4 regions of the Priestia sp. KCTC 13724 genome follow, and region 3 is predicted to be linked to each of the others. Evidence: predicted binding sites of a transcription regulator. Region 3 holds the regulator's gene; each other region holds the start of a gene.
What was found. The regulator Rex, encoded in region 3, represses fermentation and respiration genes when NADH is low (regulators of the CRP and FNR family bind a similar motif). The targets are predictions, from matches to a motif close to TTGTGAAATATTTCACAA.
Positions count from the first base shown of each region.

Region 1: the regulator Rex is predicted to act here: its motif matches at 2,739-2,756, upstream of AC1UFB_RS06760 (AtpZ/AtpI family protein).
Region 2: the regulator Rex is predicted to act here: its motif matches at 1,886-1,903, upstream of AC1UFB_RS14090 (L-lactate dehydrogenase).
Region 4: the regulator Rex is predicted to act here: its motif matches at 3,500-3,517, upstream of AC1UFB_RS13615 (helical membrane plugin domain-containing protein).

Region 1 covers NZ_JBXDLD010000045.1:32,592-38,557, reverse strand. The annotation lists gene AC1UFB_RS06785 (F0F1 ATP synthase subunit delta) at 1-265, opposite strand, end outside; gene atpF (F0F1 ATP synthase subunit B) at 262-774, opposite strand; gene atpE (F0F1 ATP synthase subunit C) at 894-1,106, opposite strand; gene atpB (F0F1 ATP synthase subunit A) at 1,198-1,911, opposite strand; gene AC1UFB_RS06765 (ATP synthase subunit I) at 1,918-2,301, opposite strand; gene AC1UFB_RS06760 (AtpZ/AtpI family protein) at 2,308-2,529, opposite strand; gene AC1UFB_RS06755 (S8 family serine peptidase) at 2,849-5,044, opposite strand; gene wecB (non-hydrolyzing UDP-N-acetylglucosamine 2-epimerase) at 5,113-5,966, opposite strand, start outside.
Region 2 covers NZ_JBXDLD010000100.1:8,359-14,324, reverse strand. The annotation lists gene AC1UFB_RS14095 (L-lactate permease) at 1-789, opposite strand, end outside; gene AC1UFB_RS14090 (L-lactate dehydrogenase) at 839-1,780, opposite strand; gene AC1UFB_RS14085 (YycC family protein) at 2,038-2,181, opposite strand; gene AC1UFB_RS14080 (glycerophosphodiester phosphodiesterase) at 2,283-3,011, shown strand; gene AC1UFB_RS14075 (DUF2627 domain-containing protein) at 3,026-3,286, opposite strand; gene AC1UFB_RS14070 (sigma 54-interacting transcriptional regulator) at 3,432-5,501, shown strand; gene yqiS (phosphate butyryltransferase) at 5,731-5,966, shown strand, end outside.
Region 3 covers NZ_JBXDLD010000082.1:23,362-29,327, reverse strand. The annotation lists gene tsaD (tRNA (adenosine(37)-N6)-threonylcarbamoyltransferase complex transferase subunit TsaD) at 1-213, shown strand, start outside; gene abc-f (ribosomal protection-like ABC-F family protein) at 335-2,275, opposite strand; gene AC1UFB_RS12175 (redox-sensing transcriptional repressor Rex) at 2,551-3,195, shown strand; gene AC1UFB_RS12170 (twin-arginine translocase TatA/TatE family subunit) at 3,228-3,410, shown strand; gene tatC (twin-arginine translocase subunit TatC) at 3,426-4,187, shown strand; gene AC1UFB_RS12160 (YdiK family protein) at 4,218-4,451, opposite strand; gene AC1UFB_RS12155 (CPBP family intramembrane glutamic endopeptidase) at 4,448-5,179, opposite strand; gene groES (co-chaperone GroES) at 5,479-5,763, shown strand; gene groL (chaperonin GroEL) at 5,829-5,966, shown strand, end outside.
Region 4 covers NZ_JBXDLD010000091.1:76,594-82,559, reverse strand. The annotation lists gene AC1UFB_RS13630 (ABC transporter substrate-binding protein) at 1-419, shown strand, start outside; gene AC1UFB_RS13625 (amidohydrolase family protein) at 492-1,736, shown strand; gene AC1UFB_RS13620 (NAD(P)/FAD-dependent oxidoreductase) at 1,772-2,950, opposite strand; gene AC1UFB_RS13615 (helical membrane plugin domain-containing protein) at 2,997-3,431, opposite strand; gene AC1UFB_RS13610 (hypothetical protein) at 3,724-3,936, shown strand; gene AC1UFB_RS13605 (ammonium transporter) at 3,936-4,247, shown strand; gene AC1UFB_RS13600 (IDEAL domain-containing protein) at 4,568-4,765, shown strand; gene AC1UFB_RS13595 (cobyrinic acid a,c-diamide synthase CobB) at 5,056-5,966, shown strand, end outside.

The DNA.
Region 1 (5,966 bases), on a different contig from region 3:
CTACTTGGATGCGATGACGATCTAATAATAAAAGGAGCGTATTTTGAACCGTTTCTGTCAACGTTGAAAAAGTTTGGCGAACTAAGTCTTTTTTTCGGTTGGTTGAAATTTTTGGATGCGTTAACACTTCAATTAAATCATCGTTTTGAGCGAAAACTGCTTCCACTACGTCTAACTCTTCTTGTAAAGCATCGATTGATTGCTTTTCAGAAGCTAATTGAAAAAGAGCTAATGCATAACGCTTCGCGACTGCCGACTGACTCATCGTACATCCCCTACTTCTTGAATGTACTCATTGATCAACTTCTCTTGATCTTGCTCTGACAATTCTTTTTCAATCACTTTCGACGCGATTAATACAGATAATGATGCAACTTGCTCACGAAGTGCAGTAACTGCTTGATCTTTTTCTTGCTGAATTTCTTGTTTTGCTAATGCTTTTAAACGCTCAGACTCTTCACGCGCAGCAGCAACAATTTCTTCTTTTTTCTCTTCAGCAGATTTTCTTGCGTTTTCCATTAAAACTTGAACCTCTTCACGAGACTGTTTTAACAGCTCGCGCTGCTCCTCAACAAGCTTCTGTGCTTGTTGATTCTGCTGTTCAGCTGAATCAATTTCACTTGCAATATGCTCTTCACGCTGTTTCATGATACCCATTACTGGACCAAACGCGAACTTACGTAACAATGCTAGCAAGATAAGGAATATTACTAATTGGAATAAAATATCTCCACCGTTAAAGCCTGATGCTCCTAATACAAACGTATTTGACACGGCTGCTTCACTCCCTTCAAAGACTTAACATCTATGATTTTGCTCATTAAAGACATAAAGCAATGGCGAAGGTTCTTTTCGAATGATCTTCGCCACTTTTAAACGTTTTAAGTTACTGATTATTGACCTTGAACCATGAACGCGATTACTACAGCGATAATAGGAATCGCCTCTACTAATGCAACCCCGATGAACATTGTCGTTGTTAATGTACCACGTGCTTCTGGTTGGCGAGCGATACCTTCTACTGTTTTTGATACGATAAGACCGTTACCGATACCAGCACCTAGTGCCGCTAAACCAATTGCAATTGCAGCTGCTAATAAACCCATTTTATAAAGTCCTCCCTTAGTGAAATAGAATTTTTTCAACATGTTTTAAACTCGCTCAAAACGGGTAAAGCTTGAGCGAAGGTTTTATAAATTAATGGTCTTGACTCACTTTGTGTGCCAGGTAAACCATTGTTAACATTGTAAAGATAAAAGCTTGAATTGCACCTACGAAAATACTGAAGCCTTGCCATGCCAATGTTGGCACAACTGCCCCAAATAATCCAAGAGCAGTACCACTTGTAGCAAGCCCTGCTAATAAAGTTAACAGAATTTCTCCTGCATAGATATTCCCGAAAAGACGTAGACCAAGCGTTAGCGTATTTGCAAACTCTTCAATAATCTTTAATGGGAATAGAAAAGGCATTGGTTTGAAGTAATCTCGACCATATTCTGCAAATCCCTTCATCTTAATACCATAATAATGTGATAAGACAACGACCATTGCTGCTAGAGTCAATGTAATCGTCGGATCAGCAGTCGGTGATTTCCACCATAATTCGTGATCGACAACAACGGCAAATGGTAATCCTAACATATTGGCGACAAAGATATACATTAGTAGCGTTACACCTAATGTTAAGAAACGACCACCCGTCTTCCAATCCATTGTGCTGTTAATGAGGCCTTTTACAAAGTCTAATACCCATTCCAGGAAGTTTTGCATACCTGTAGGCTTCATTGCTAAAGTACGAGTACATAAAACTGCAATTAAAAACACAATGACTGACGCCACGGTAATCATCAACATGTTACTGAGATTAAACGTAAGACCAAAGAAATCTTGAGTTGGTGATTCATGACCCAACTATATTCACCTCTCTTCCCATCTCCTGCGTATATTTTGAACAACTAAATCTATGATAATGACAAGATAGGATGTCATTAATCCCATAACTACACCAATAATATGAAAAGTATTTGGATAAGAGATTGTAATTACAACTGCTAGAGCAGCGGTTGCAAACCTTGCAAATGTTCCTACTGAACGAGGTCGTTTTCCTTCATCCAGCGCTTGTCCAAACTGTTTAGCCCTTCTTACTAAAACCCAAAGGTTATACAAACTGAGTGCTGTACCTAAAATCAGGCCTAAAAACACGGTTTGATACGGAGTAAATCCCCATCCGAGAACGTATAGTGCTAGTAAATAAAATATGTAGGATCGAAGTCTTGGAAATAAATGTTGCAATTCTTGCATGGATTATTAATCTCCTGAAAAAAATTGTCGGACTGTACGCAGCATGGCATAGACGCCAACTGCAAGCCCTAAAAGAAGGCCTAAAACTAAAAAAAGTGGCTCAGTCCCAACTTTTCCATCAATCCATTTGCCACCAAATAGACCGATTAATACGGAACCTGCTAACTGAGAAAGAATGGTGGACATCAATGCAATCGCTTGTAATGAATGCCGTTTTTGCTTAGTCATTTAGAAAACCCCTTTTTGGTAAATCCTTTTTTTCAAAAAAATCTACATACTCTACTCTAAAAATATGCGAGCTTATGTATAAATTACCAAAAAAAGTTAAAAACAGTTAGTCAAAAACACAAGCGAACCTTGATTTTCAAGTGTTGAAAACCTTATCATTTATATCCATTGTTAGCATACAATAGCGCATATTTAATGTCAATGTGTTTAAGCTAAAAACTTCACAATCTAAAAAGGGATGTTCACATTTTTGCCACACATATTTCATATTTAAATAAGAACAATGTAAAAGGGCGTAAAACCTTGGTTTTACGCCCTTTTACTCAATTACTAGCCCTGCGTTTGCTACCTCTGTTTTACCATCTTTTTTAGCGTATGCGAACACTTTATACTCACCTTTAGGCAACTCTTCCTGCAGCTGAATTTTCCGTTTTAACATCCCTCTTTCTAGTTTTTTATCTACATCTAAATAAGAGACAAACCGAAGGGTGTCTATGTCATAAACAGCAATGCCAAATTCATCTGCTCCTTCAGGCAAAAACAATTCGTATAGATACGTTTTTTCGTCACTTCCCTGTACGGCCTGTAGTCCCATAACACGAGGATAATTTGGCTTTTCAACCATATACAAATAGGGTATTGATATTGTTTCACGTGAATCACGAATTTCTAAACGCCCATCATATATGCCTTTTTTCTTTTGATGGCTGTTTACCTGAAGATCAACTGCAATGGTCTTCGTTTCTTTCGGCTTCAATGTGAAAGAAAGCGGCACTCTCCAAATTTCTCCAAACGTTTTTGTTGGAGGCGTAACATGATAAACGTTTTTGTAATTCGCCTCATTAAAAATACGCATTTTAATCCTTTTGTTACTTTGTCCTTCAAAAACTCCAAACGACAGCGTGCTAGGTGATAACAGCGTTGTTGCCTTTACAGCACGTTCCACTTGAATTCTTCCTGCTCCTTGTTCATACGAGTGATAGAGCTCACCCTTTAAGTTACGAATTGGCTTTGCCGTACTCATAAGTGCCGCTTTTACTTGTTCTGGAGACCAATTGGGGTGAGCCTGTAAAAGTAACGCACAGGCTCCCGCTACGTGAGGTGCTGCCATGCTTGTTCCATTTAAAGGCTCATACCCGTTCGGTACCGTACTCCTAATTTGGTAACCTGGTGCTACCACATCAGGTTTGATATCCCAGGTGCTCGTAACTGGACCTCTGGAGCTAAAAGGAGTAATGATGTCTTCTACAGTTTTCATAGAAGCGAATGCATACACGTTCCCTTTTTGAATTTCTTTCTTTATGGATTCTCCTACATCACTCGAAACCATCACTACTGGAATTGAAAACGATTCACTTACACTCTCGTCTACCACTCCATTAATAGCATGGTATACAATTACAGCTTTAGCTCCAGCTTTTTCAGCTTTACTGATTTTTTTCGACAGAGAGATTTCTCCCGTTTTCATAAGGACAACTTTGTTTCCAAAATATGACACTTCCCTTCCGCTTCCTGCGTCCGTTAATACAATTGTCTGATCAATATCCCACTTCGCGGCATTTGGTAAAGGAGATAGAGAAATTTGCTGTGATAACTTTTCCATTTTTATAAATGGAATACGTGTCGGAGAAACTGAAGCACCAACCGAAATAGCTTGTTGAGCCGTTCCAGGAGAGCCTACGGTCCACAAACCAGGCCCTGAATTACCGCTAGAAGTTACTGCTACAATCCCTTTTTCAACAGCTTTATTTAACGCTAAGCTTGTAGGTAAATCTGGACCATTAATGTCATTTCCTAACGATAAGTTAATGACATCGACCCCATCTTGAATTGCTTTTTCAACAGCTAGAATAACATTTTCAGACGAGCCAGACCCACCCGGACCTAGGGCTCGGTAGGCATAAATTTCAGCTTCGGGTGCTACTCCGCGCATCTTCCCGTTTGCTCCTATAATACCGGCCACATGGGTACCATGAAGCGTAGGTTCTCCTTGCTTGCTTACTGTTTCCATTGGAGAATAATCTTGGTCCACAACGTCATAGCCACCTCGATAATTTGACTTTAAATCAGGATGATTAAAGTCAATTCCAGTATCAATTATTCCAACCTTTATCCCTCGACCCGTCAAGCGCTGGTTTTTCTTATCAAACATGCCCCTTACCTTTTCACTGCCAATGTAGGATGCACTTCCTTCATTTTTTGCATGATACGAAACAGAAGCATGCGAACTATCAATATAAGGTTCTTCTCGAAGTCTTTGTAAGTCATATAAAGTCCCCGATACGGAGAGCCCTGTAAATACCTCCCGAAACTCGTGGTTAATGCTCACATTTGGATACTTTTTTTTTATTTCTTGTTTGGCAATCGCTACATTCTGCTCGTTCAGCATGAGAATGTATGTTTTTTGCACCTGTTTTTCAAATGATTGAATATCTGGAAACTCTACACTTTCACCGTACGTGCTTGTGCTGTTTATTCCAAAAATTGACAGTAATAAAATGGTTATTTTCCACATAAAAACACCTCTCTACATAGCGTGTCACAAAGAGACCGCATTCATGTGAGAGGTGTTAGATTTATTTTTTATAGTGGCTTAAATTCTTCAGGTCTTTCTTCACGATGTTTAAAGTAGTAGCTAATCGCATCGCAAATACGCTCAGAGGCATGGCCGTCTCCGTAAGGATTAGATGCTTTAGACATTGTTTCATAAACAGCTTTGTCGATTAATAACTCTTTAGCTAAGTTGTAAATAGTTTCTTCTTCTGTGCCAGCTAACTTTAACGTTCCTGCTTCAATGCCCTCTGGACGCTCCGTTGTATCACGCAATACTAATACGGGTACACCAAGAGAAGGTGCTTCCTCCTGAACGCCACCGGAATCCGTTAAAATGAGGTGTGCTCGATTCGCAAAGTTATGGAAGTCGATTACATCTAACGGTTCGATAAGATGAATGCGATCATCATCGCCCAATATATCATTAGCTGTTTCACGTACAACAGGATTTAGATGCACAGGATAGACAACTTGTACGTCATCATGTTCAGTTACAATACGCTTTACCGCTCTAAACATGTTTTTCATTGGCTCACCTAAATTTTCACGACGGTGAGCGGTTAATAAGATAAGGCGATCGCTGCCAAGATTACGTAAGACTTCATGCTCATACGAATCTTTTACAGTTGTTTTTAGCGCATCAATAGCTGTGTTTCCTGTCACAAAAATGTTTTCTTCATTCTTGTTTTCTGTTTTCAAATTAACAGAAGACTTCGTTGTTGGAGCAAAGTGTAAATCTGCTAGTACACCCGTCAACTGGCGATTCATCTCTTCAGGATAAGGTGAATATTTATTCCATGTGCGAAGACCTGCTTCTACATGGCCTACAGGAATTTGGTTATAAAACGCTGCTAGTCCAGCAATAAATGTTGTTGTTGTATCTC
Region 2 (5,966 bases), on a different contig from region 3:
AGCAAGTGCCCCCATTGCTAAAAGCGCAGGAATAATATCAGCAAGCTCTGGCCCAATTAGGATGGTCATAGCGGCTTGTGCACTAGTATAAATAAAAGATGTGACCAAAATAGCAGGGAGCGTTTCTTTAACTCCTCGCCATCCATCAATTAAAAAGATAAGTAAAAAAGGAATCGTAAAGTTAATGAAAGGGAGAGTTAAAGCCGTTTGCACCGATACATCCATGGCACTTACGTTCTCTAACTGAAAAGTATCAACAATCGCTACTGGAATCCCAATGGCGCCAAATGCACCAGATGCTCCGTTCGCGATTAGGCAAAGCATAGCTGCTTGAAGTGGCTTAAAACCGAGTGAAACAAGTAGTACGGCGCAAATTGCAATTGGCACACCAAAGCCTGCAGCTCCTTCTAAAAAGGCATTAAAGCAAAAGCCGATGAGCAATAGCTGAAGTCGCTGATCGCTGGAAATGTTAATAATACTACCTCTTAAAACATCAAATTTTCCAGTTTCAACGGCAATTTTATAAAGCCACACAGCCATAATAATAATATAGCCAATAGGCCAGATACCTTGAACGAACCCTTGAATAACGCTGCCGAATGCATGCGTAGGTGAAAGGTCAAAAAAGTAAATAACAAGAAAGAGCGTAATACCCAAGTTTAACAGTGCTGCATAAATTCCTTTCATTTTAAAAAGGGTCAAACATATTAAAAATGAGATAATGGGAATAGCTGCAATAAGTGCTGAAAGCGTAAGGTTTTGAAATGGATTATACGTATCAACAAGCATATGAATGGCTCCTTTAGAAAGCGAGAAAGCGAACTTTCTCGCTTCCTGCTTAGTTTGGTAAAGAGAAAAATGGCTGCTGAATTTCTTTTAACGTTTGAATAGATTTTGAGAATTTTTCATGTTCGGACTTATCTAACGGAAGTTCTAAGACTTTCTTTACACCTCCACGGTGAATGATACTTGGAACACCTACATAAATATCATGTTCACCATATTCTCCGTCTAGATAGGCTCCTACTGGAAGGACAACCTGCTCATTTCTCAAGATGGCTCTCGTAATTCTAGCTAATCCCATTGCGATACCATAATAAGTAGCACCTTTTGATTTGATAATTTCATAAGCCGCATTTCGTACTTGAACAGCAATTTCTTCTTTTCGTTCTGATGATAGCTGATCTGCGATTGGTGTTCCAGAAATGTTAGCGCCACTCCAAACGGCAAGCTGAGAATCTCCGTGTTCTCCAATGATATAACCGTGGACGCTCGTTGGAGCTGCGCCAAGCTCTTCACTGAGGAGATGACGGAAACGAGCTGAGTCAAGGATGGTGCCTGAACCAATCACGCGTTCCTTTGGAAGTCCTGAAAATTTCCATGTGGCATAAGTAAGGATATCAACTGGGTTTGTCGCTACTAAAAAAATACCATTAAATCCAGAGGACATGACTCCATTCACGATGTGTTCAAAGATTTTGACATTTTTATGAACAAGGTCAAGTCTTGTTTCTCCTGGCTTTTGAGCTGCTCCTGCACAAATTACGACAATAGCAGCATCTTTGCAATCATCGTACGTTCCAAAAGAAATGCGCATAGAGCTTGGAGCATATACGATACCGTGAGCTAAATCCATTACATCACCGCGTGCTTTTTCTTCGTTTAAGTCAACTAACACTAACTCATCGCAAATACCTTGGTTCATTAATGAATAGGCATAGCTTGCTCCAACTGCACCTGTACCTACTAACACAACTTTGTTTCCTAATGTCATTTCCATAAGAATGCCTCCTCAAGCAAATAGTATGTGAAATATTTCACATAGTTAGATAAATAAAAAACAAATCATCTTTAATTTTTTGTAATCATTTCGGCGAATTAGATATTGTGAAGTATTTCACAATTAGATAATAACACTCGCTTTTTCATTTTGCAATAATAAAATATCATTTTTGTTAAAAGTTAATTAAATAAAAAAAGACCTTCTTAAAAGGCCTTTCTTATCTTGGATCGCTCCATAATACCAGTGATCTATCATTAGCTCTTGTCGTCTTCTTTATCCAGCTGAGCAAGCTTTTGCAATAGGATATGCTGGGGCATGTGCATAAGTTGTTCTAAAGGAACGTTTAGTTTTTCAGCTAGTTTGACAGCCGTATCAGGTGAGATTTGTAATGGTCTCATACATATCAACTCCTATTCTCTTGTAAAATATATGTGTAAGCATTATGATAAATTGCAACTACCTTGTTAATCATAAGTCATAATGAAGGGATTGAGCAAGTATGCGTATTATGGGTCACAGAGGAGCAGCAGGGACGTTTCCTGAAAATACAATGATTTCGTTTGAAGAAGCAATCAGAGTAGGAGCAGATGGAATTGAGCTTGATGTTCATATGTCCAAAGACGATGAGCTCATGGTTATTCATGATGAAAAAGTTGATCGTACAACAAATGGTAAAGGGTATATAAGGGACTTTAATTATAAAGAATTAAGAAGCCTTGATGCGAGCTATAAATTTAAAAAGAAATACGGCGCGTGTCAAATACCTACGTTAAAAGAAGTACTAGCTTGGGCTTCTAATCAACAGTTTTCTGTTAATATTGAATTGAAAAACAACTTGTTTGACTATCCTTATTTAGAAATGAAAGTACTGGACCTTATTTACTATTATAAAATGAAAGACCGTATCATTATATCTTCATTCAATCATAATAGCTTAGCGAGAGTAACATCTTTTGATTCAGCTATTGAAACCGCTATTTTATACTCATACCCAATGTTTGAGCCTTGGATTTATGCTCAACACCTTGGTGCTAGAGCACTTCATCCAAATTATCGTACGGTTAATCAAGTAAACGTAGCTGCTTCCAAAGACTATCGTATCCCTGTGCGTCCATATACGGTGAATGATGTGAAGCTAGCGAAACAGCTATACGGATATGGCTGTGAATCCATCATCACTGATTATCCTGAGAAGATGGTTAATGAATTTGCTAATAAACGTATGTAAAAAAAGAAGCATCTCTATTTTTTTGATAGAGATGCTTCTTTTTTTTGCTGAAAGCGAGGTTGAACTTTTTGACGCTTTCGATCTCGATGAAGAATAAAACCTGCTACAAATCCTAAACCAATTACAAAAAATAGTAACCCTACAGTGAACTGAAGCATTAAGGATGAAAAAGGCGGCTGTAAAATGCCAAACACCATATCCCTCATTAATTTAATGCCATAACCTGCTAAAACTCCGGGAATTAATAAAATGAGCAATGCAATAATCCTCATCATAGTTAGGAAATCCTTTCCTGGTTTGTCTTACTTAAATGATAAAACAGCAAAAAAAATTGTCAAGACTGTTTAAAGTTTTATATGATAAAGTGGTGCAAGAAGTTGCAGAGTATTTTTCCGTTTTAAATGAAAAAGGTGAAAAAATATGCAAACTGTGTTGATTATTGGTGCTAACACGGGTGGGTTGGCCGTATTAAAGATGATTGAAGAAGCGGAAGGCGTAAAGGTAGCTGGAGTAGTAGATGTTAACTCTGAGGCGCCAGCGATGAAGTATGCAGAGCAATTAGGGATAAAAGTGTCCACAAGCTGGTCATCTTTTCTTCACCAAGGTGTGGATGTGATTGTAGATGCGACTGGAAGTGAACGTGTCTTTCAGGAATTACATAAGCAAAAACAAAGTAATACGCTGTTGATTCCAGGATCAGTTGCTAAAATGATGGCTAGCTTAATGGAGCAAAAAGAAGAATTAATTGAGCGGTTAACGCATGAATCAGATAAATATAACCTGATCTTTAACTCTACGCATGATGCAATGATTGTTGTAGATAAAGAGGCAAAAATAACCCTCTTTAATAAAAGTGCTGAACGAATTACAAACTTAAAAAGTGAAAACGTCATTGGAAAGCATATTCATGAATCCATTCCAGCGAGTGAGTTACCAACGACTTTACTGACAAAACGGACGGATTATAATCAAGAGTTTACCATTACGAACAGTCATAAAGTAATTACGTCACGCATTCCTATGATTAATGAAAAAGGAGAATTATTTGGAGCGTTTTCTGTTTTTAAAGATATTACAGAAGTGGTGAATTTAGCTGAGGAAGTAACTAATTTAAAGGATATTCAAACAATGCTTGAAGCAATCATTCAGTCATCAGAAGAAGCCATTTCAGTTGTGGATGAAGAAGGTGTTGGGTTATTAATAAACCCTGCTTATACAAAAATCACGGGACTTCAGCGCTCAGATACTATTGGGAAGCCGGCAACCACAGATATTTCTGAAGGAGAAAGCATGCACATGCAGGTGTTAAAAACAAGAAGAGCTGTGCGCGGTGTCAGCATGAAAGTGGGACCGAACAAAAAAGATGTTGTTGTAAACGTTGCTCCGGTTATCGTGGATGGTAAGTTAAAAGGGAGCGTAGGCGTTATTCACGATATCTCAGAGATACAGCAGCTTACGACGGAATTAAACAGAGCGCGCCAAATTATTCGTACGCTAGAAGCGAAGTATTCATTTGCTGACATTATTGGTGAATCTGAAGAATTTTTGTTAGCCATTGAACAAGCAAAACTAGCAGCTAAAACGCCTGCAACGGTTTTGCTGCGCGGAGAGTCTGGAACTGGAAAAGAGCTGTTTGCCCATGCTATTCATAATGCAAGTGAACGAAAGTATAACAAATTTGTACGCGTAAACTGCGCTGCGTTATCGGAATCTCTTTTAGAAAGCGAGCTCTTTGGTTATGAAGAAGGAGCGTTTTCAGGTGCTAAGCGGGGTGGCAAGCGCGGGTTGTTTGAAGAAGCGAATAACGGAAGTATTTTCTTAGATGAAATCGGTGAATTATCAGCACATATGCAAGCAAAACTATTACGAGTGCTACAAGAAAAGGAGCTAGTACGAGTGGGGGGGACCAGCTCTATTCCTGTAAACGTGCGAGTGATTGCGGCAACGAATGTGAATTTGGAACAAGGGATTGCCGACGGAACAATTAGACAAGATCTCTACTATCGATTGAATAAAATTCCAATTCAAATTCCACCTCTTCGACAGCGAAAAGAAGACATCGAGACCTTGGCGCTACACTTAATTACGAAAATTAACCAAGACTATGGCAGAAGTGTAGAAGGTCTATCAGAGGATGCATTAAAATTGCTTGTCCACTATGACTGGCCAGGAAACGTCAGAGAGCTTGAGAACATTTTAGGAAGAGCTGTTATTTATATGCATTATAGTGAGGTAATCATTACTGCAAAACATCTTCCAACTCTAAATGATGTAAGTGAACACACTGAACCAACATCTGTTGATTTTACTATACAAAGCGGTGAGACCCTTTCAATGTTAGTGGAACAATATGAAAAAGATGTTATACTGCACGTTTTAAAAGAACATGATTATAATAAAACCAAAACTGCAAAACGTCTAAATATATCAATTCGCGCTCTTTACTACAAGCTTGAAAAATACGGAATTGCAAATATAGGCATGCAATAATATGCACAACATGCAAAATGTTGCACGTGATTTAATGAGCTCATTAATCGATTGTATATCCTAAAAAATAATAAAGCGTATTGTTTTCAGCCTTAATCAAGGGAACTTGTTAGAAAACGAGGAATTCTTCAATGTTCTCAACATTTGGCATGGTTCTTGCAAATATAAAAAGTGGTGAAGCTACTAGCTTCTTTCTTACCAAACTCTAACATGAAAGGTCGAGCATTTCATGATACTTAAACAGTTAATGCGTAAAAGTGTAACAAATAAACAGGTTACAGTTGCCGTTGCTGCTGCTGAGGATGCAGAAACTCTCGAAGCGGTTAACCAGGCATGTGAGCACCAACTAGCACGTTTTGTTTTATATGGAAACGAAGCTAAAATTAAATCAATTTTAGAGCGAGAGACTGAAAAACGCTTGGAAACGGGCGAAGTTACGATTGTGCATACTAATTCACCTCAACA
Region 3 (5,966 bases):
CTGTTAGCCGGTGGGGTAGCCGCAAATAAAGGGTTACGAGAGGCTCTACAGCAACGATTCGAAAAGTACTCTAATGTAGAGTTAGTTATTCCACCACTCTCTTTATGTACGGATAATGCTGCTATGATTGGAGCAGCAGCCAGCGTTTTATATCGTAAAGATAGAAGAGCGACCATGGCATTAAATGCGAATCCTGGGTTAGTGCTAGAATAGAGGATTGTGGATAATATAGTGGTTATCCACAATTTTCAATCAAATTAGAATTAACTGTGGATAATGCATATATTAAAGCCCATCACCAAAAGGTGTATGGGCTTCTTTTGTGTATAAACTGTTAGCTTTCCTCAATACTTAGCTGAAGTTCTTCCCAATCTTCCATTAATGTGGATAACTCTTGTTGAAAAGTTTGGTTCTCATTGTTTAAAAGCTGAAATTTTTCATGATCTTGGTAAATTACTGGGTCGCATAAAAGCTCTTCATTTTGCTCTAATTTTGCTTCCACTTCAGCAATTCGTTCTTCAATCTCTTCAATTCTTCTTTTTCGCTGCCTTAGAAGCTTTTTTTGTTCCTTATCTTGTATATATGACGTTTTGTCACTTTTCCCTACAGATAGTTCCTGAGCCATATTTGCTGCTTCAAGCTCTTTTCTTTCTTCCATTTCTGCTTTTTTCTCAACGTAGTAGTCATAGTCCCCTAAAAACTCTGTTGTTCCCTCTGGAGACAATTCGATAACCTTGTTGGTAACTCTGTTGATAAAGTAACGGTCATGGGAAACAAATAAAAGTGTACCTGGATAAGAGATTAATGCATTCTCCAATACTTGTTTACTATCTAGATCAAGGTGGTTAGTAGGCTCATCTAGAATTAAAAAGTTTGCTTTTTGCATCATCAGTTTTGCTAAGGCGAGTCTTGCTTTTTCTCCACCACTTAGTGTGGAAACAACCTTTAAGACATCGTCGCCTGAAAATAAAAAATTACCGAGCACAGTTCGAATTTCTTTTTCGGTAGTAGTAGGGTAGTCGTCCCATAATTCATTGAGTACGGCTTTGTTAGACGTCAAGTTTGCCTGTTCTTGATCATAATAGCCTACTGTTACATTAGAACCGAATTGGATTTCTCCTGAAACAAAAGGAAGTTTATTCATTAAGCCTTTTAACAGAGTAGATTTACCAATCCCGTTTGGACCTACTAGGGCAATGCTATCTTGACGAGTAGCACGAAGGTTAATGTTTTTTACAATAAACTGATTTTCTTCATATCCAATGGAAAGGTTGTCAACTTTTAATACTTCATTTCCGCTTTGCCGTTCAATATCAAAGGAAAAGCTTGCACCTTTTTCACCATCGTTTGGCCGATCCATTAGCTCCATGCGTTCTAACTGTTTACGTCTGCTTTGAGCTCGCTTTGTTGTTGAAGCCCTAGCAATATTTTTTTGAATGAAATCATTAAGCTTTGCTACTTCATCCTGCTGTTTTTCAAATTGCTTCATCTCACGCTCATAGCGTTCGGCTTTTTGTGTTAAATAATTTGAGTAGTTACCAGGATATTTATAGGTGGTTTTTTGACTTACTTCATAGACTTGTGTAACCACTTTATCAAGGAAGTAGCGATCATGGGAGACAATTAGGATAGCGCCATCGTAATTTTGTAAAAATTGCTCTAACCAAGCCAATGTTTCAATGTCAAGATGGTTGGTAGGCTCATCTAAAATTAGCAAATCAGGTTTAGTTAATAACAGCTTAGCTAGAGCCAGTCGTGTTTTTTGCCCACCGCTTAGTGTAGAAATAGGGGTGGAGTAATCAAAGTTTGAAAAGCGAAACCCGTGCAGGATTGAACGAATGTCAGCTTCGTATTGGTATCCGCCTAGATCTTTAAAGGAAATTTGAAGCTGATCGTATTCCTTTAAAAGCTTTTCATAGTTGTTGGAATCCTGCTGATAAGAAGGGTCTCCCATTTTTTCTTCAAGCTTTCTTAGTTCTTTCTCCATTTTTTGCAATGGCTTGAAGACGGTTAACATTTCGTCCCAAATAGATAAAGTGGATTCTAACACTGTATCCTGTCCCATGTAGTCAATCGTTGTTTCTTTTGGCTTCATAATCTCTCCACTGTCGTAGGAAAGTTCACCAGAAATAATTTTTAGAAGCGTTGATTTTCCCGCTCCGTTTCGACCAACTAGTGCAATGCGGTCTTTAGATTGAACTTCAAGTTTTATATTTGATAAAATCGGGTCTGCCCCGTAATATTTCGTAATTCCGTTTAACTGTAGAATAATCATCGTTTCACCTCTACTCATTTCGACATAGTGTATTTTAACATATTTTTAAGACAGAAGTATGAATAGGTGCATGTCATAAGCATTTCCACAAAATTATGTGTAGAATTCATTATTACCACATAGACTGTGTTAAAATAAACTATAGACTACTGTTCATGAGTGAATAGAAGGTTCACTTAATGGAAGCGCTATCTAATTTAAAAAGAGAATCTTGCTAAGTCAAGCGGAGATCTGAACGATAGCCATTATATCTATCGTAATTAAGGGGGCACAAGATGAATACAGAAAACTTAAAAATACCACAAGCTACAGCAAAGCGGTTGCCGCTATACTATCGTTTTATTAAAAATCTACATGCTTCTGGTAAGCAACGTGTATCGTCAGCAGAATTAAGCGAAGCGGTGAAAGTAGACTCCGCTACAATTCGTCGCGATTTTTCCTATTTTGGAGCCTTGGGTAAAAAGGGATATGGCTATAACGTCAATTATTTACTAAGTTTTTTTCGCAAAACATTAGATCAAGATGAAGTAACCAAAGTTGCTCTGATTGGTGTTGGTAATCTTGGAACAGCTTTTTTAAACTACAATTTCATTAAGAATAACAATACAAAAATTGAATTTGCTTTTGATGTTATTGAAGAAAAGGTGGGTACTCACGTTGGAGACGTACCTGTTTATCATTTAGATAAGCTTGAAGAACATATGACAGAAGATATTTCTGTTGCGATCCTAACGGTTCCAGCTACAGTGGCACAGCAAATTACGGACCGCTTAGTCAAATGCGGAATCAAAGGTATTTTAAATTTTACCCCTGCCCGTTTAAATGTGCCAAGCTCTATTCGTCTGCATCACATTGATTTAGCCGTAGAGCTTCAGTCGCTGGTTTACTTTTTGAAAAATTACCCTGAAAATAATATATAATAGAATATATATGTAATAAAGGAGGGGAAACCATGGGATTAGGTGCAGGTAGTGTGATTTTAATTGTAATTTTTGCACTTTTAGTTTTTGGACCAAAGAAGCTTCCCGAGCTTGGTCGAGCTGTAGGCCACACGTTAAGGGAGTTTAAAAGTGCCACTAAAGGAATAATGGAAGATAACGAAGACGAGGGCAAGAAGAAAGAACGAAATCAATAGAGGAATGATTGACATATGAACGAACAAGAAATGTCTGTATATGATCACATTGGTGAACTGCGAAAAAGGATTTTAATCGTCGTCTTTTTCTTTTTTATTGCTACAATTGGCGGTTTTTTCTTAGCGGATCGCGTTATTATTTATCTACAATCAGCAGACGAGGCAAGCTCGCTAACAATGAACGCATTTAAATTGACCGATCCGGTTAAGATTTATATGCAGTTTGCGTTTGTAATTGGATGTGTTGTTTCTGCTCCTATTGCGCTCTATCAATTATGGGCATTTATAAGTCCAGGCTTGTATGATAAAGAGCGAAAAGTAACTCTTGGATACATTCCAATTTCAATTATCCTATTTCTTACTGGTATTTCGTTTGCTTACTTTGTTCTCTTTCCTTTTGTAGTAGAGTTTATGATTCGAATAGCGGATAAGCTAGATGTTAACCAAGTTATTGGTATCAATGAATATTTTTCATTTTTATTTCAGCTTACGCTACCATTTGGTCTATTGTTTCAATTACCCGTTGTCATTATGTTTTTAACAAGACTGGGTATTGTGACGCCACAGTTCTTAAGCAGTATCCGGAAGTACGCTTATTTTGTGTTATTAGTCATAGCGGCTTTTATTACACCTCCAGAATTGTTATCACACCTAATGGTTACAATTCCTTTATTCATCCTTTATGAAATTAGCATTATTATTTCTCGCATTTCCTATCGTAAAATGCTGAAACATAGACAACAATATGAAGAAGCCGTTGGAATTTCTTCTGAATAACAAAAAAAGCCCCTGTTGTAAGGGGCCTTTTTATTTCTGAGAATCGTTGCTATTTGACTTTTTATATTGCTCCTGAAGCTTTTTAATCTTGCGGTGCAATGAAAAGGTTCGAATCGCAAAGCGAAAATCAAAAGCAGCGACTAAGGCAAACAAGATAGTTGGTAAGGTCCATACGGTGGTATCGACGCTTAAAATAGCTAAATACGTAAAGAGGATTCCTATAATTAAGTAGATAAATCCTCTGGTTAGAGGGATGTTATTCATAAACCAAGTCCTTTAATAATAAACTGTAGCTGTTCAGCCTGTTTTTGAATTTCAATAATTTCATCCGCAAAAATCGTTTGAACTAACACAACAATCGTGTTCATCAAGACATGAGCTATAATTGGAACAATAATCAGCTTCGTTCTTGCATATAAAAACGCGAATACAAATCCCATAGCCGTGTAAACTAATAAATGTTCGAAATCCCAGTGGACTGCTGCAAATATAAGTGAACTAATAAAGGCTGAAATAAAGAAATTATATTTACGATATAGAGAACCAAAGATGATTTTTCGGAAGATAATTTCTTCTAAAATTGGTCCAATAACGGATGTGACAACAATTAATAAAGGCGTAACTTTCACTAAATTCAAGATCATTTCCGTATTTTCAGAACCAGGTTCAATACCCAATAAGTTCATTTCAATCATGGCAGCCACAGATTGAGAAGCCATTGCTAAAAAGATGCCAAAGATTGACCAGAATATAGCTGTTGGTAAGCCAGCATGTTCATGTCTCATTGACATTTCACGCTTTAACAACAAAAGTACAATTACTAAAGCCAAGCTAAAGCTGATAATTGTCCAATAAGTCATCGCAAGCTGTTTAGCTACTCCAACGGGTTCGTCATTAAACAGTCCGAGGGATAATAATAACGGAATGCCTAAAATGCTAGAAAACTGCATGATGATATAAGTCAGTACGATATAACCATAGCGCTTTTCCAATCTTTCATACTCCTTTAAAAGGTTTTTTATGTATCATTGTCGAAGAACATGTAGGGAAGCTTTTTGATATGTTTCTTCTTGTTCGTATTGTAACATACATATTATATGAGAGATAAAAGAATGCCTTCTTTTTATGTATGTATGAGTAGTATGAGTTGAAAAAGGATTTTTTAAATTTTTTTGTGTTTAATACTTGCAAAAAAAAGCTACTTTGTTTTAATATAATAAATGTGTTAGCACTCGGTGAGGTTGAGTGCTAATAAAATGTAAAAACATATTATTTGAGGAGGTTGTTTCACTTGTTAAAGCCATTAGGTGATCGCGTAGTGATTGAACTTGTAAAATCTGAGGAAAAAACAGCAAGCGGTATCGTATTACCAGACAGCGCTAAAGAGAAACCACAAGAAGGTAAAGTTGTTGCTGTTGGTACAGGTCGAGTATTAGAAAGCGGTGAGCGTGTAGCATTAGAGGTAGCTGCAGGCGATCGTATTATCTTCTCAAAATATGCTGGTACTGAAGTGAAATACGAAGGTACTGAATACTTACTTTTACGCGAAAGCGACATTTTAGCTGTAATCGGCTAATTATTCATAACGACTTTTAACAATGTAGAATAGATTATTTTTAAACAATTAGGAGGATGAGTCAAATGGCAAAAGACATTAAGTTTAGCGAAGAAGCACGCCGCTCAATGCTACGTGGTGTGGATACATTAGCGAATGCTGTAAAAGTAACGCTTGGACCAAAAGGGCGTAACGTAGTACTAGAGAAAAAATTCGGTTCTCCA
Region 4 (5,966 bases), on a different contig from region 3:
AGCCGTTTTCTCTTGAACAAGAAGGAATAGAAAACGATTATTTATTCATTCATGATGCTGGATTTGAAACGTATGCAAACGTGATTTTTACAACTGAAAAGATGATTAAAGAAAACCCTGAAGTGGTTCAATCATTTATGAATGCTACGGTAAAAGGCTGGGAGTATTACCGAGAAAGTTCAGATGAAATCAATCCGTTCCTTCAAGAGAGAAATCCAGACTTGAAGATGGAAGCGATGGAATATGGTGCAAAAGCACAAGAAGAATTGATCTTCGGAGGAGATGCTGCTGAAAGAGGTTTCGGTTATATGTCAGCGGAGCGCTGGGATAAACTTCAAATGCAGCTTCTTGACTTAGGGATTATTAAAAATAAAGAAGATATTAAGGGGATTTTTACAACAGAATTTTTAAAGAAATAAACCGTAAATGTAGAGAAAAGAGAAGAGTAGATCTTCTCTTTTTTAGTAGAAAGGAAGATTCTATTGTATGATATGGCCATTAAAAATGCTCGGTTGTTACACGCAGTGGAAGTTGTAAATATTGGAGTATCGAATGGAAGGTTTATGCATATAACAAAAGATCTAGTAGATGGAAAGAAAGTGATAGATGCCAAAGGGGGGATAGTTATTCCTCCTTTCGTAGAATTGCATACTCATTTTGATACCGCTTTGACTGCAGGTTGGCCAAGCTTTAATCGAACCGGTACGTTACAAGAAGGAATTTCAATATGGAACAAACGGAAAAAAAGTCTTACCATCAAGGACGTGAACGAGAGGGCTGAACAAGCATTAAAGATGTACATCAAGCATGGGGTGTTAAGTGTTCGAGCAGCAGTGGACATATCTGATGATGATTTAACGGCTTTAAAAGCTATTCTGCAAATAAAAAAAGTGTATGAACAAATTATCGATTTACAAATTATTGCTTTTCCGCAAGATGGGTTGTGGAAGTGCTTTGAAAATCAGGGGCGAATGCGGAAAGCACTTGAAATGGGAGCTGACGCAGTAAGTGCTGTGCCACATTTAGAAAGTAGTCAAGAAGAAGGGGTGCGCTCTTTGGAATACTGTTTTAGTCTCGCCAAAGAGTATGGAAGCTATATTCATATTTTTTGTGACGAAGTAGACGAAGTGAGCTCAACATTTGTACAAGAAGTAGCGAATTTAACCATTGAAAATGGGTTTGAAGGTAGGGTTGTAGTCAGCCACGTAAATGCGCTGGCTTATTATGAAAGTAAATATGCTGAATCAGTAATGGAGGCTATAAAGAAAGCTCGTTTAACCGTTGTTAGTTGTCCACTTATTAACAGTTCGATGCTAGGAAGAAATGATGCATATCCTAAAGCGACAGGAATTACCAGGGTGAAAGAATTAGATACCAAAAATATTAATATTTGTATTGCTCATGACGATATTCAGACTCCTTTTTATCCCTTCGGAGACGGAAATATGCTAAGAGCCGCTTTTATGGGAGCGCATTTAGCTCATATGACAGGAGAAGAACCAGTGAAAAGGGTTTTATCCATGATTACAGAACGACCAGCCGCTGCTTTTGGAAAAGGCAAAGCGTATGGAATTCAAGAAAGAAGTGAAGCTAATTTTTTACTTTTTGAGGAGCGGACGATTCGTGAGCTTATGCTTAACCAGTCGGTGCCTAGATATGTAATCAGAAGAGGGAAAGTTATAGCTGAAACGATTCCGGCTTATACGAAGTGGGGGTGTTCTTTGCAACTTATGTAAAAAAGCCAACGCGTGTCTGCGTTGGCTTTTCTGTATTAATATGCTAGAGCAAATAAACCTTTGATGTGTGACAAGTAACGAACGTTACTTGCTTCTTTCATTAGAGACGCTGGCAAACCTTTTAATTGCGTTTTATTTCCGCCGATTGTACCAATTGCATCTTTACGTCCAAGGCTTCCTAATGTACCAGAGAATACTGGAGAGAACCCGTGCATTGCGCCACCTTTAATAGCTACTGCTAAGTTCACGCCAATAACTTCTCCCATTTGCCAAGCTAGCTGTGCAGTTGGTGGGTAAGGGCGTCCTTCAGGCCCCATAACAACCGCGCTATCACCAGCTACGAAAATGTCTTCGTGAGAAGTAGATTGTAAGAATTCATTCACAAGAGCACGACCGCGGTTTACTTCGATACCAGAGTTAGCAACTACTGAGTTACCTTGAACTCCGCCAGTCCATACCATTGTTTTTGTTTCGATTTTGCTACCGTCTTTAAGCTCAACTGTTGTAGCATCCATTTTTGTAACAGGAGTTCCTGTTACAAATGTTACGCCACGTTTTTCCAAGCTTGATTGAGCGCGTTCTACTAGTTCAGTTGGGAAACCAGGAAGAACAGTTGGAGCAGCTTCTACACAGTATAGAGAAACATCTTTTGGATCAATACCGTGTTTTAGGCAAAGGCTTGGCATAAGGTCAGCATATTCACCTACAAGCTCGATACCTGTTAAACCGCCACCACCGACAACGATTGTTCCGTCAGCTTTATTTTTTGTTTTGCTAAATTCAACAATGCGCTCTTCTACGTGTGCACGTAGGCGGTTTGCATCATTTACTGATTTCAACACAAAGCTGTTTTCTTCTAGTCCTGGAATGCCGAAGTAAGCAGTTTCACTACCTAATGCAGTTACTAAGTAGTCATAGCTTAATTTTGTTCCGTCTTCTAATGCCACTTCACGTTGGTCTGGTGAAATTTCTTTTACTGTAGCAATCTTTAATTCTACATCTTTACCTTTTAGTAACTTTTCTAATGGAAGAGCTACTGCTTGTTCAGATAGTCCACCTACTGCTAAACGGTGCAGTTCAGTAATGATTTGGTGAGTAGAAAAACGGTTTACTACTGTAATTTTTGCTTCAGATGCACTTAAGTGTTGACGAGCTGTTAGGGCTGTTAGTAGACCACCATAGCCGCCACCTAAAATTAAAATATGTTTTGACATAGTAGATCGATCCTCCGTTCGTGCTTTATAAAATGATAGATTGTTATTATTTTTGTTTTTCGCCTGTTACTTCTAAGTAAGCCTGCGCAAAGCGGAATAGTTTTTGAACTTGTGGATCTTTGAGCATACGTAATAAACCAAACAAACCGATAGTTGTTGATTGGTTAGCTTCCGCACGATCACTTGCTTCGATTGCTGAAGCAGCAAGATCTTTCACTTTTCCTTCAATTGGTTCGATAAATTCTTTAGCACCAGCAAGTAAATCTTCTTTTAACACGTTATCTGTTAATAGAGACTGTGTTAAGTCGTACGTTTTTGTTAATACAGTTACCATTTCAGTTAGCTTTGGTAAGTTGTCAACAAGAACTGTTAATGATTCTTGAACTTCTGGTTTTAGCAATTGATCAAGTACATCTGATTGAGTTGCACCTTTAGCTTGAATCGCTTCTTCAGCCGGCTTTTGGATAGTTGATTGAGACATAAGAACGTCCTCCTTTGCTGTATATTGTTGCATATGTAGACACTTTAGCTGCTAGACTTCTAGTTTTGTTGTGAAGTCCTGCACATTTATCTATTGTAAATTTATTGCCTTATAAAAGCAACCGGTTTGGTGGAAAAACCTAAGAAAGAGTCGAACGATGCATTTATCGGAAATGAACTCTGTTTATTCAGAAAATAAGAATAAATTCCGATTTTTAGATTGACGATTTTATCGATTCTCACATACAATCTAAAACATAACATTCGATGTGAGAAGATATGACGTGAAGGTCATGAATGAACTATACCAAACAGCTATATTTGAAATTAATCGTGAAAAGTATATGGTCCATGTAAAGGACAGGTTTCGTAAAATTGAGCAGTTTAAAGGGAAAATTCGTGAAGTTGAACGTGTGCTTGAACTGCTAACACAAGAGGTTGTCATCGAGGCAATCGTTTTAACATCAGCGATTGTAGAAGGTTTATCGCGAATGGAGGAAAGATAATGGGGATTGAAGAACTTAGCTTGGGCGTCAATACAACGTGGGTGGTACTAACGGCTGCTATGATTCTATTAATGGAAGTCGGCTTTGAGCTACTAGGGATTCAGTTCATTGGCTTAGTAGCATTGTCCGCGCGGGGCTTTATAGCAACGTGGTTTGGTTTAAAAGCAATTGCGCTACTTGTACCGCTTCGCTCCACAGAGGAAGAGGAAGAAGTAGGGTTAGATATTAGCTACCACGGTATTATAGCTGCCAATCAGTCTCATGAATTTATTGAATACTATAACCAGTACGAACAAACAGAACAAAAATAAAAGAGGCTGAGACATAAGTATTTCAGTCAATAATCTATCCGAACTATTGCGAGTTAACTACTTTTGATAGTTCGGATATTTTTTGTTGGTTCCAAAGACAATTAAAAAAAGCGAATTTCTGTAGCGTAATGGAGTAAACTTATTCTTCCAACCTAACGATGGTAGAACAGTTATCATTCGTCTGTGAGAAGAAATTATTTTGGTATGTCCCAGCTTCTTTTTATGTGTAAAAAAAGAAGAATTTTTCTAATTCCTACAAAATGATTGAAAAGTCAGAAAATTTATGTTATAGTATAAAAAAGACAAGGAGTTGATTTCTTATGAAGAAAAATTTGCTGAATTCGTCGCCGAAATCGAATGTGAAAGTGTTAGATTCCCTAATTGCCGAAATGTTCTTAGATAAAGTTATTGCAGACTTTCAAAAAGCGAAATTGAAAAAAGAAATCGACCAGTCATTAGAAAAGAAAAGCAAAGAAGATTTCTTTAAACTAACCGATCAGCTAAAGAGTATTTCTTAATAGATGAGGCTGAGACATAAGTAGTTCAGCCTCTACTATACAGGAACGATTTTAATGCATCAAACTCGGAAGTTGTTTATTTTAATGATGCTAGACTAAGGTTGTCAGCAGTATAAGGATAATAAAAGTAAAAAAGCTGCAGTCGTTTAGACATTCTAAGCGCCTGCAGCTTTTTATATTCCGTTAAAAGGAGTTGAAAAATTCAGTAATATAAGCTACTATGTGAAGGATTATCACGATAGGTATAGTAGGATATTGCACATTACATAAGCAAGAAGAAAGGAGATTGCATGTCTAATCGAAGAATAGTCATTGCAGGAATTGAAAGCGGAGTAGGCAAAACGACTCTTACAATTGGATTGATGGGAGCACTCCGTCAAGAAGGCTATGTTGTACAGGGCTTCAAGTGCGGACCAGACTACATAGATCCAACGTATCATACAGCTGTTACGGGAAGGGTTTCAAGGAACATTGATAGCTGGATGCTTGAGGAAAAGATGATAGCAGCAATTATGAATCATGCGAGCGATGGAGCTGATATATCAGTTATAGAAGGAGTGATGGGCTTTTATGATGGAAAAGCACCAACCAGCAATCATGGAAGCACCGCTGAGCTTAGTATTTTAACAAACAGCCCCGTCATTTTAGTTGTTGACTGCTCTGGAATGGCAAGAAGTGCTGCTGCAATTGTGAAAGGCTTTCAGCTTCTTTCAGAAGAAGTCAACATCGTAGGCGTTATTGCAAATCGAGTCGGCAGTCAAGGGCATTTTCAACTAATTCAAGCAGCGGTTCAGAAGGAGTGCGGAATTCCAGTTGTAGGCTACTTGCCAAGATACAAACAGTTCTCTATGCCGGAACGACATTTGGGCCTTATCCCTTCAATAGAACGTGGTGACTTGCAACCCTTTTTTCATGAGTTAAGTCAAGCCATTTTAAAAACGATTGATGTAGAAAAAATTTATGAGCTTTCTAAGGCGCCCACTCTTAAAGGTTATACTGCTATCTTTTCGCCTCAAATACCTTTTAAAGTGAAAATTGCTGTTGCAAGAGATGCAGCCTTCAATTTTTATTATGAAGAAAATCTACAGTTATTAAAAGCAAAAGGTGCGAAACTTGTTTATTTTTCACCATTGCAAGGTGAAGAGGTTCCTAATAATATAGATGGTCTTTATATTGGAGGGGGGTTTCCTGAAGAGTTTGC